One region of the Cohnella suwonensis genome, then DNA from elsewhere that is predicted to be linked to it. Evidence: riboswitches for the same ligand, from Rfam matches in the RefSeq annotation. Region 1 holds a riboswitch; each other region holds the start of a gene.
The links. Region 1 has a riboswitch for cyclic di-GMP ahead of ACFPPD_RS04990 (OmpL47-type beta-barrel domain-containing protein). Riboswitches for the same ligand answer to the same signal wherever they lie in the genome.
Positions count from the first base shown of each region.

Region 1 (3,271 bases):
GGACGGCGCAAAGGTTTACCCGTCGCTGAAGGATTTACTCATCGATTCTCTACAACTTTACGAGGAGGACGCGGAGGCGATTGTCCCGGAATCCTTCTACGAGGTGGATCTCGGCAACAACCCGCAAGGCTACGAGAGGCAGTTCATGGCCTTCGTCTACAATTACGAGTGGATCGAACTCGTGCTGATCGCATCGAACAAGGACGCGTCGGATGTCCGGTTGCTGGACCGGGCGGCAAGCAGCGACGAAGGGTATATGTTCCTTAACATGGCCAAGCTTGAATTCACGACGACGGGCAACTTGGTTCAAATTTGGACCGAAGCCCCCTACAGCGCGTTTCGGTCCCTCGTCGAACTGGAATGGGCGGGCGACCGGTTCTACGTCATCTCCCATGAATACGACGATCCTTCCGAGCGATATTTCGAAGAGAAAGAGCGCCTATTGAAGCTGAAGGACATCCAGAAGCTGGTGGAGCAATACGAGACGGAAATAGCCTATTACCCGAGCGCGTATGAACAAAATTATACGCTTGCCGCGCCCGCGCTGAAGCTGGCCCAACAGAAGGCGAATCAAATTCAGAAGGTCGATTTCAAAAAAGCGGTGGAATACCTGGATTACGGGTTGTCCCAGTACGCGGACGCATTCGGAACCTGGGGCTACGTGGACGGTACGTTAACGAAGGCGGACATCGTCGGCGCGGAAGACAGCCTCTATCTCGAAGCTCGTCTCGGTCTGGGCGTTTACGTCGGCATGCTTAACGATTACGGCTATTACCTCTCGTTGGCCGGTCGCAACAAGGAAGCCGTGCCGGTTCTGGCTAACGTGATCAAGCTCGTTCCCGGCCGTACGGTGGCCTATCTCAATATCGCCGATGCGGAATGGACGCTGGGACAGAAGAACGCCGCCAAGGCCCACTACAAGACCTACTTGAAGCTGCTCGGCGGCAAGGCCAAGTCGACCGCTCCCGCGCGGGTTCAACAGCGGATCAACGCCAAATAAGGGGTACGGCCGGGAATTGTCCGGGACCTTTCCGGGATAGCCGCACCTTCGCAACATCAAAACAACCTCCAGATCCGCCGAAAAAGCGGAAATGGAGGTTGTTTGGCATACGTTGAAAAGTTATATTCGGCGGGCACGCTTAGTCCGCTTTGCCTAACCTGGTACAAATGGCCTATTCACATAACGGGATACGACAATTTATTATGAATTTAGATTCAAAGTCGCAACAACCAAGTGAAAAAGGCAAATCATGAGAAATCATGAGACGCAAAGCCAAGGGCCTGACCCGCTTCCGAGCGGAAGGCAGCCGGTTGCCACAAGGAATCATAGCGATTCTACTATGAACCTTGGCGAGGTTTATTTTTTTTGCTCAAAATCCCATTCGCAAGAAGAAAGGCAGGGTTCTCATGGAAAAACGCATATCCAAAAAGCTTTCTTTCCTGGTTTCGCTTCTCCTATTGGTGCAGGTTCTACTCCCGGCCGGGAACAGCTTCGCGGCAGAGACGGACAACACGATGCTGCCTCCAAGCAATCTCAGCTATCAAGCATTGACGCCTACCGACGTTAAGTTGACATGGAGCGCGGTTTTTGGTGCAACCGGCTATAAAGTTTATGAGATTACCGACGGTCAGCTGATCGCCCGCGGCACGTCAAGCACGACCTCTTTCACGATCAATAGTCTGCCGGAAGGACAGTATACTTACGTGGTATCGACCTTAGGTCCGAATGGAGAGTCGGGACCATGCGCCCCGATTACGGTCAATATCGCTTATCCGGACATGGCCGCGCCGACGTTGTCGTATACGGTCAAAAACGGCAATGACATCGTCTTGAGCTGGACGGCCTCCCCGTATGCCCAAAGCTACAATCTATACCAAGTTCAACCCGATGGCCAGACGACGCTTGTGAAAACGCAAACGGCGCTTACCTATACAGTCTCCAATGCGCCGACGGGAGCTTATCGGTATGCGGTTACCGCAAAGAACGCCAACTTCGGGGAATCCCCGCTTTCCGCTCCCGTTGAAGTCGACTTGATTATTCCGACAATGACGGCGCCCGGTAACGCCACGGTTATCATTTCGAACGTTACCGACGTCAGCTTGAAATGGAATGCGGTCAGCTACGCTACGAATTATAGAGTCTATCAAGTAGTCGATGGGCAAAAAACGCTAAAGAGCACGGTAACCGGAACAACCGTCATTTATACCAATCAACCAGCCGGCGAATACGCCTATGAGATCTATTCTTACAGCGACCGTTTCGGCGAATCGCCGGAAGGCGCCCCTGTCACGTTCACTCTGGGCACTGTGACGATGGCGCCACCTGCCAGTCTCGTCTACAAGCTGCAAAATATCAACGATGTCGTTCTGACCTGGACGACCGCCGCGAACGCGAACAGCTATAAAATCTATCAAGTCATCGACGGTCAGAAGATATTAAAGAGCACGGTAACCGGCACGACCGTGACCTACGCCAACCAACCGGCCGGAGACTATACCTATGAAGTGAATGCTTACAGCGACCGTTTCGGCGAATCGCCGGAAGGCACTCCGGTCACGTTCACGATCGAGGCCACGGTCATGGCTGCGCCGGCCAACTTCGCTTATAAGCTGCAAAACATCAACGACGTCGTTTTGACCTGGGGGACTGTCCCGAACGCAAACAGCTATAAAATCTATCAAGTCGTCGACGGTCAAAAAGTATTGAAAAGCACGGTAACTACCGCAACCGTGACCTACGTCAACCAGCCGGCCGGCGACTATACCTACGAGGTGCATTCTTTCAGCAGCCGTTTCGGCGAATCTCCGGAAGGCGCCCAAGTTACGTTCGCGTTAGGTGCGGTGACCATGGCCCCTCCTCCCGATCTTGCGTACAAGCTGCAAAACATCAACGACATCGTCCTAACCTGGGGGGCGTCAGCTAACGCGAACAGCTACAAAATCTATCAAGTCATCGACGGTCAAAAAGCGTTGAAAAGCACGGTAACCGGAACTACAGTGACTTACGTCAACCAGCCGGCCGGCGAATACGCCTATGAGGTGCATTCCTATAGCAGCCGTTTCGGGGAATCTCCGGAAGGCAGCGAAGTAAAATTGACGATAGAGGCCACTATTATGGCCGCACCGGAAAATGCCCAATATCGGTTGACGAACGGCAATGATATCGTTCTGAATTGGGCAGCGACTGCGAACGCGACGAGCTATAAGGTCTATTTGATCGCTAACGGACAAAAGTCGTTGAAAAGCACGGTGACCGGCACGACCGTCACTT
Region 1 covers NZ_JBHSMH010000007.1:30,571-33,841, reverse strand. The annotation lists gene ACFPPD_RS04995 (hypothetical protein) at 1-1,000, shown strand, start outside; cyclic di-GMP riboswitch class I at 1,233-1,319, shown strand; gene ACFPPD_RS04990 (OmpL47-type beta-barrel domain-containing protein) at 1,408-3,271, shown strand, end outside.

Region 2 (3,271 bases), on a different contig from region 1:
ACATACCGTTCTCACCGAGGTGGAAAAGGAAACGTTCAAGACGACGGTGAAGCAATTGCTATCGCTCGGGTGGAAGGTCATTTACGCCGCGGATGCGCCGTCGTCCAAGCCGTCTTCGTCCGGCTCTTCCAAGGACGGCGGCAAGGACAAGGAAGACGGAGCGGGATCGGCGGAAGACGAGACGCTGGAGACGGACGCGCATTTCGAGATCGATCCGGCCGGGTCGGTCGTCTGTTCCGACGTCGAAGTGAAAGAGAAGGAAACGCAGCCGCCGAAGCACTATACGGAAGGCACGCTCCTGAAGGCGATGGAAAGCGCGGGCAAGCAGATCGAGGACGAGGAGCTTCGCGACGCGATGAAGGATTCCGGACTCGGTACGCCGGCGACGCGGGCGGCGACGATCGAACGGCTGAAGAACGTCGGTTACGTCGACATGCAAGGCAAGAAGATCATGATCACGCCGAAGGGACGGACGGCGATCGAGCTCATCCGCGGAGCGGGCGTCGAGCTGCTCACGTCGCCGGAGATGACGGGCCAATGGGAGCGCAGGCTGACGGAAATTTCGCGCGGACAAGCGTCGGCCGACACGTTCATGGGCAACGTCAAAAGGTTTACGAGGTTGATCATCGACAAGGTTAGCGTTCAACGGCCGGCGGCGAGGAACGCGTTCGCGAAGCCCGAGCCGTCCGCGAAAGGCGGCAAAGGCAAGGAGGGGGCGGACGACCGGAAGAAGGCTCGGGAGTCCTCCAAGGCGGCAGCCGCCAAGTCATCCGCCGCGACGCCCGGCAAGAACGCCAAAGCGGCAGCCGCCAAGCCGGAAGCGGCGGGCGGACAGCCCGGCACGATCGGCGTATGCCCGCGTCCAGGGTGCGGCGGCCATATTTTCATGGGACGCAAGGGATACGGTTGCAGCCATTATAAGACGGGGTGCGGCTTCGTCATCTGGAAAGAGAGCTTCGACCGGACGTTAACCGACGCGATGGTCAAGGCGCTCGTCGAGAAAGGAAAGACGGGCAAATTGAAATTCAAGACTCCCGAAGGCGAAGCTTACGAGGGTATCATCGTGCTGAAAAAGGCGGAAACGGGCGAGCTTTCGCTCGAGCGAATTTGACTTTCGCCGAATACGCGACAAAAAGACTAGTCCCGATGCCGGGGACTAGCCTTTTTTACATGGCGCGCATCATGGTTCGCAAGATGCAGGTAAGCGCTTCCAGAACTAATCGTGGTTTATTCTTCCATTCGACTCGCGCATGAAGGAAAAAGTCGAACGCCGAGCGGTTCAAGAGCATTGCGACTTATTGGAGATTGATCTATTAGCCTATTAAGTTATCGGCACTCGTTCATTCGGACTAGATAAGATCCGTGCCGTTCGGCATGACGCAATATTCAGAAAATTGAGGAATTAGATGGATTCAAGGAACTTCGTTTCGCCGCTTATGATTAGACACATCGAACCAGCGAACGACACGCTCCGCTGAATCTCGATAAAGGCAAAGCCGACGAAAGTCGGCGACGCAAAGCTATAGGGGCTAAAACGCGAGAGCGTGATGCCAGCCAGCTGCCGAAAGATGAAGGGGAGTTTCTTTAATGAACCCTCCTTTCGGGAAAAGGTGGGTTATTTTGCGTATGGAGGGGGGATTTCAGTCGAATGAAGCTGATCATTCAAGAGAGCGGACAGCTCGTCGGCCATCGAATCGCGGAGGCGTATTCCTTCCCGCGGCGATTCAGAGGGCTTATGCTGACGGGTTCGCTATCGGAAGGGTCCGGCTTGCACATTCGACCGTGCCGGGGAGTGCATTCTTTTTTCATGAAGTATCCGATCGATGTCCTTCATCTGGACGAAGAGGATCGCATCGTCGGTATTCAGCTGCGGCTGGATCCCGGCAAGCTTGGAACGGCTTTCCGGGGGACGCGCTCCGTCGTGGAGCTCCCGGCGGGAACGCTCGAACGTGCATGCGTCAGGCTAGGACAGAAGGCAGTGTTTCAAGCAAACACGCCTCTGGCGTCCCAGGCGACGACAGAGTAGCTTTGCGGAGGTTATTCAGAGAGGGATAAGCGTGAAACTTATGAATTCTGAATAACGAGAAAGCCATTAAACCCACTATTAGGAGGAAATTAAAAATGATGAACAAATTCAAACAACTGGTGAAAGACGAGCAAGGTCAAGGGATGACGGAGTACGGCTTGGTGCTTGGCCTAATCGCGGTAGCGGTCGTAGCGGCTTTGATCGCTCTGCGCGGACACATTATCGCCTTGTTCGATAACGCGGAAGATACGGTCGGCGACGCCAAAACCCAAATGACGTCGACGACAACGACGACCCCGTAAGCGGCTGCGTCTGCGGATGCCCGGAAGGCCATACGTCGAGAACGTATGGCCTTCTTTAATCCCCGAAACGGAGGAACCGTCGTGTGGGCCAATGCAATTCTGTTAATGGCGATAATCGCGTGCGTCGTAACCGATCTCAGGAACAGGAAAATTTATAACGCCGTCGTTTTCCCGGCGCTCGCGGCTGGAATCGGCATACATGCTTTCGCGGACGGCTGGGCGGGTATCGCATTCTCGTCGCTCGGCTTCGCGCTCGGCTTGGGGATCCTTCTTATTCCTTATATGCTCGGCGGAATGGGCGCGGGAGACGTGAAACTTCTGGCGCTCGTCGGAACGCTTAAGGGGGCCGCGTTCGTCGCGGCGACGTCCGTGTACATGGCGTTGATCGGCGGATTGATCGCGCTGGGCATCGTCCTGTTCAAGAACGGCTTCCGAGACCGGATCCGATTCGTCGGTTACGTGTTGCTGTGTCTAAGGCTCAGGGTTAAGCCCGCCATCCATGGAGTTTGGACTTCGGGAGCGTATCCTTACGGCGTCGCCATCGCGGGCGGATCCGCCGTATGCTTGTGGTTGAGAGGATGGGGAGCGGGATGATCAAGGAACAGAAAGGGCAGTCGCTCGTCGAATTCGCCCTGCTGCTCCCGCTATTGCTGCTGCTAATCTGCGGGGTCGTCGATATCGGACGGCTCATGTTCGCTTACGCCAGCTTGAATATGACGACGCAGGAAGCGGTTAGGCTGGGGGGACTCGGCAAGGGGGACGCGGAAATCGCGGACTACGCCAAAAATCATCTTCGCGTGGGAGACGCCTCCGACTTAGAGGTGACGATCACGCCGGGACAGGCGACCAGAAAAAACGGAGACGATATTACCGTCAAATTAACTTATTCCTTGCCGCTGATTACGCCATTAATGACGGAAATCATCCCGGCTCCGGTACTGTC
Region 2 covers NZ_JBHSMH010000030.1:100,894-104,164, forward strand. The annotation lists gene ACFPPD_RS11410 (type IA DNA topoisomerase) at 1-1,111, shown strand, start outside; cyclic di-GMP riboswitch class I at 1,480-1,566, shown strand; gene ACFPPD_RS11415 (DUF192 domain-containing protein) at 1,649-2,026, shown strand; gene ACFPPD_RS11420 (Flp family type IVb pilin) at 2,122-2,328, shown strand; gene ACFPPD_RS11425 (A24 family peptidase) at 2,410-2,922, shown strand; gene ACFPPD_RS11430 (TadE/TadG family type IV pilus assembly protein) at 2,919-3,271, shown strand, end outside.
Region 2: linked by a shared signal. The riboswitch ahead of ACFPPD_RS11415 (DUF192 domain-containing protein) and the one ahead of ACFPPD_RS04990 (OmpL47-type beta-barrel domain-containing protein) in region 1 are both predicted to bind cyclic di-GMP.

Region 3 (3,271 bases), on a different contig from region 1:
ACAATGATTGGCTGACGTCCGGTTCGAACTTCGACAATCACGCCCATGCGGCTTGGTTGGAGGGAGTAACGCCTCACGAAGCGAATATATCGAACTCGTTCGTGCCGAACGCGGCAACGAAAAACAACGGCTCTAAATCCGGTTCGTACAACGCGACCAGCAAGACGATTACATGGACGGTAGGCGTCAACTATAATCTGAAGACGCTCGCGAATGCCGAGATGGTCGACGTACTGGAAGTCGGGCAAACGCTCGTAAGCGGTTCGGTTAAAGTGTACGGCATGAACATCGCGACGGGAGGAGGCACGTCGATAGGTTCGTTAGTAGACCCTTCCGAATATACGGTCAATGTAACAGGGCAGACATTAAGCGTCGAATTCAACAACGCGATTTCCTCTCCTTACTTCATCACGTTCGAAACGAATCTCGATAATCAAATTATCGGAACGACGGCTACGAATACGGCGAAGGTGAAGGACGGGGCGACCGACGTATCGAAAGATTTGACGGCATCCGTCACGATTCCTCAAGGCGGCATCTACGTCTCGAAGGACGGCGCGCAGGACGGCGAACTCATCCATTGGAAAGTGTTCATCAACAAAGGACAATCGACCGTAAGCAGCGCGAAAATCACTGATACGCCGACGGACAACCAAGTGTTGATCGACGATTCCTTCAAGCTTTACGCGACGAATGTCGCGGCAGATGGCACGTTAACGAAGGGCGCCGTCGTTCCGGCTTCGGAATACGCGCTGACGATTAACAGGGCAGCCGACGGTACGCAATCGTTCGTCTTGAGCTTTAACAATACGATTCATACCGCATATTTGCTGGAATACGACTCTTTGATCGCCGCCCTTAACAACGAAAACGTCGGTAACGCGGTCGAGTTTTCGGGCAACGGCGTTTCCACCGGAACGAAACAGACGGATAAGAACGTCAAAGTCGGCGTTTCTTCGGGTTCGGGCACGGGAAGCGGCGTGATAGGATCGCTGACGGTCACGAAAGTGGACCAAGCGGATCATGCCATCGTTCTGCCCGGGGCCACTTTTAAGCTCGAAAGACAAGTCGGCGCGACGCGAATCTTGATTAACACGTTGACGACTGACGCCAGCGGCGAAATCTTGTTCGATAAGCTTTTGTCGGGGCAGTATTACTTGAAGGAAACGGCGGCGCCCGCAGGGTACCAACTCGATGCGGCGGAGCATGCCGTCACCATCGACTCGACTCACCAATTCGTCACCTTGTCGTTGGAAAATACGAGAAACCCTGTCGTCCCGCCAGTAGTACCGCCGGTAATCCCGCCAGTCGTGCCACCGGTAGTGCCGCCAGTGGTTCCGCCAGTGGTTCCGCCAGTCGAGCCTCCGGTTGAACCGCCGGTCGAACCGCCGGTCGAACCTCCGGTTGAACCGCCGGTCAAGCCGCCGGTAAAACCGCCGGTCACGGATACGAAGAAGACACCGGAAGACAAGCCGACGACGGGTAAAGTCGAAGTGCCGGACGGAGGGAAACCCGTCGTCAAGGAAAAGCCGAAGAACGGTACCGTCACGGTCGATCCGAAAGGCAAATGGACATACACGCCGAAGAAGGGCTTCACCGGCAAAGACAAATTCGTCATCGCAGTGAAAGACAAGGACGGCAACGAGCAAGACACGTTCGTCGATATCGACGTGGACAAAGTGCCGCGCGGCGGCATAGACGGAGAAGGCGGCAAAACGCTGCCGAAGACCGGTGAAGCAAGCCCACTGCCTTTGCAGCTGGCGGGTCTCGCCCTTGTCATCGCCGGCGTCGGGTTCCTCTGGAAACGGCGCAAGCTGTCCAAATAAACAAAAACTAGTCTATTTTTCGCGAATCTAGTATAATCAAAACAAAGAAAGCCGAACACGATAACGGCAAACCTGTCGAAAGGCAGCGACGCAATGCTACAGGGCCTTCCCGATTTTCGGATGGCAGCCAGCTACCGAAATTCCGGGCTTTTTTTGCTTCATCGCACCGAATCCCCGATAACGGCAAACCTGTCGAAAGACAGCGACGCAAAGCTATAGGGCCTTCCCGCCTGAGGATGGCAGCCAGTTACCGAAAGGAGTTTTACCGTTGAAGAAAATAATTCCCTTATTGCTGGCGATCGCGCTGGCATTCTCAGCAGCTCCGGCGGCGTTGGCGGCCGAATCGATCGATGCTGCTTGGTTGGACGCTTCCGCCGCGAACAAAGGTACGGTCGGCATTACGCTCGGTTCCGACACGGATAAGTTAACGAAAGCGAAAGTCTCGAAAGACGGGCGTTCTTACACGTATACTGTATCGAAAGCCGATGCCGAACATCCGGTATGGCTTCCGCTTCAAATGGGGAACGGAACGTATACCGTCACGCTTCTGGAGAACGTCAAAGGAAACCAATATAAAGTGCTCCGCACCCAAAAGGTCGACGTGAAGCTCGACAATGCGACCGTCCCTTTCTTGAACGCGGTGCAGAACGTGAACTGGAAAAACGCGGAAGATGCGGTCGGTAAGGCGACGAAGCTCGTGAAGGGCGCGAAGACGAACGAGCAAAAGGCGAAAGCGATTCACGCCTTCTTGATCGGCGCCATTAAGTACGACAACGAACTCGCGAAGAGCGTTACCTCGGAATATATTCCGGATATCGACGGAACGCTGGCCTCGGGCAAGGCGATCTGTTACGGTTACGCTTCCTTGTACGCCGCGATGCTTCGCAGCCAAGGGATCCCGGCGAAGCTGGTCATGGGTACGACGAGTTACGTCAAAGGCTATCATGCGTGGAACGAAGTGTACTTGAACGGAAAATGGGTCGTCGTCGACGCTACGGTGGACGCAGGGCTGAAAAAAGCGGGCAAGCCGTTCAGTTTCGCGAAATCGGCTAAAGAGTACGCGGCCGAGAAAGTGTATTGAGAGGATAACGGAAAAAGCCGGACGCGAAGTACTCGCGTCCGGCTTTTTGCTCTTTCCGTCCTATCTTGCTAGCTAACCAGCTTCGCTTGCACGATCAGCCTGTGCGTCGGATTGACGAGCGGGTCGCACGTGATCAGCGTAAGCATCGCGAGATCCCCTTCGTTCTCCAGCACCGAGAGGTCGGTCGGCTCGACGACTTTGATACGGAATACGTCATATTCGTACGAACGGTCTCCGGCATCGATCCGAATGCGGTCGCCGACCTTGACTTCGTTCAAGCGGTTAAACAGCCGACCCTTCGTTCTCGCGCGATGGGCGGCGATCGCAGCGTTGCCCGGTTGGCCGATGGCGGCCGTCTCGGTCA
Region 3 covers NZ_JBHSMH010000014.1:1,921-5,191, reverse strand. The annotation lists gene ACFPPD_RS07090 (collagen binding domain-containing protein) at 1-1,826, shown strand, start outside; cyclic di-GMP riboswitch class I at 1,882-1,965, shown strand; cyclic di-GMP riboswitch class I at 1,999-2,081, shown strand; gene ACFPPD_RS07085 (transglutaminase-like domain-containing protein) at 2,095-2,907, shown strand; gene ACFPPD_RS07080 (class D sortase) at 2,976-3,271, opposite strand, start outside.
Region 3: linked by a shared signal. The riboswitch ahead of ACFPPD_RS07085 (transglutaminase-like domain-containing protein) and the one ahead of ACFPPD_RS04990 (OmpL47-type beta-barrel domain-containing protein) in region 1 are both predicted to bind cyclic di-GMP.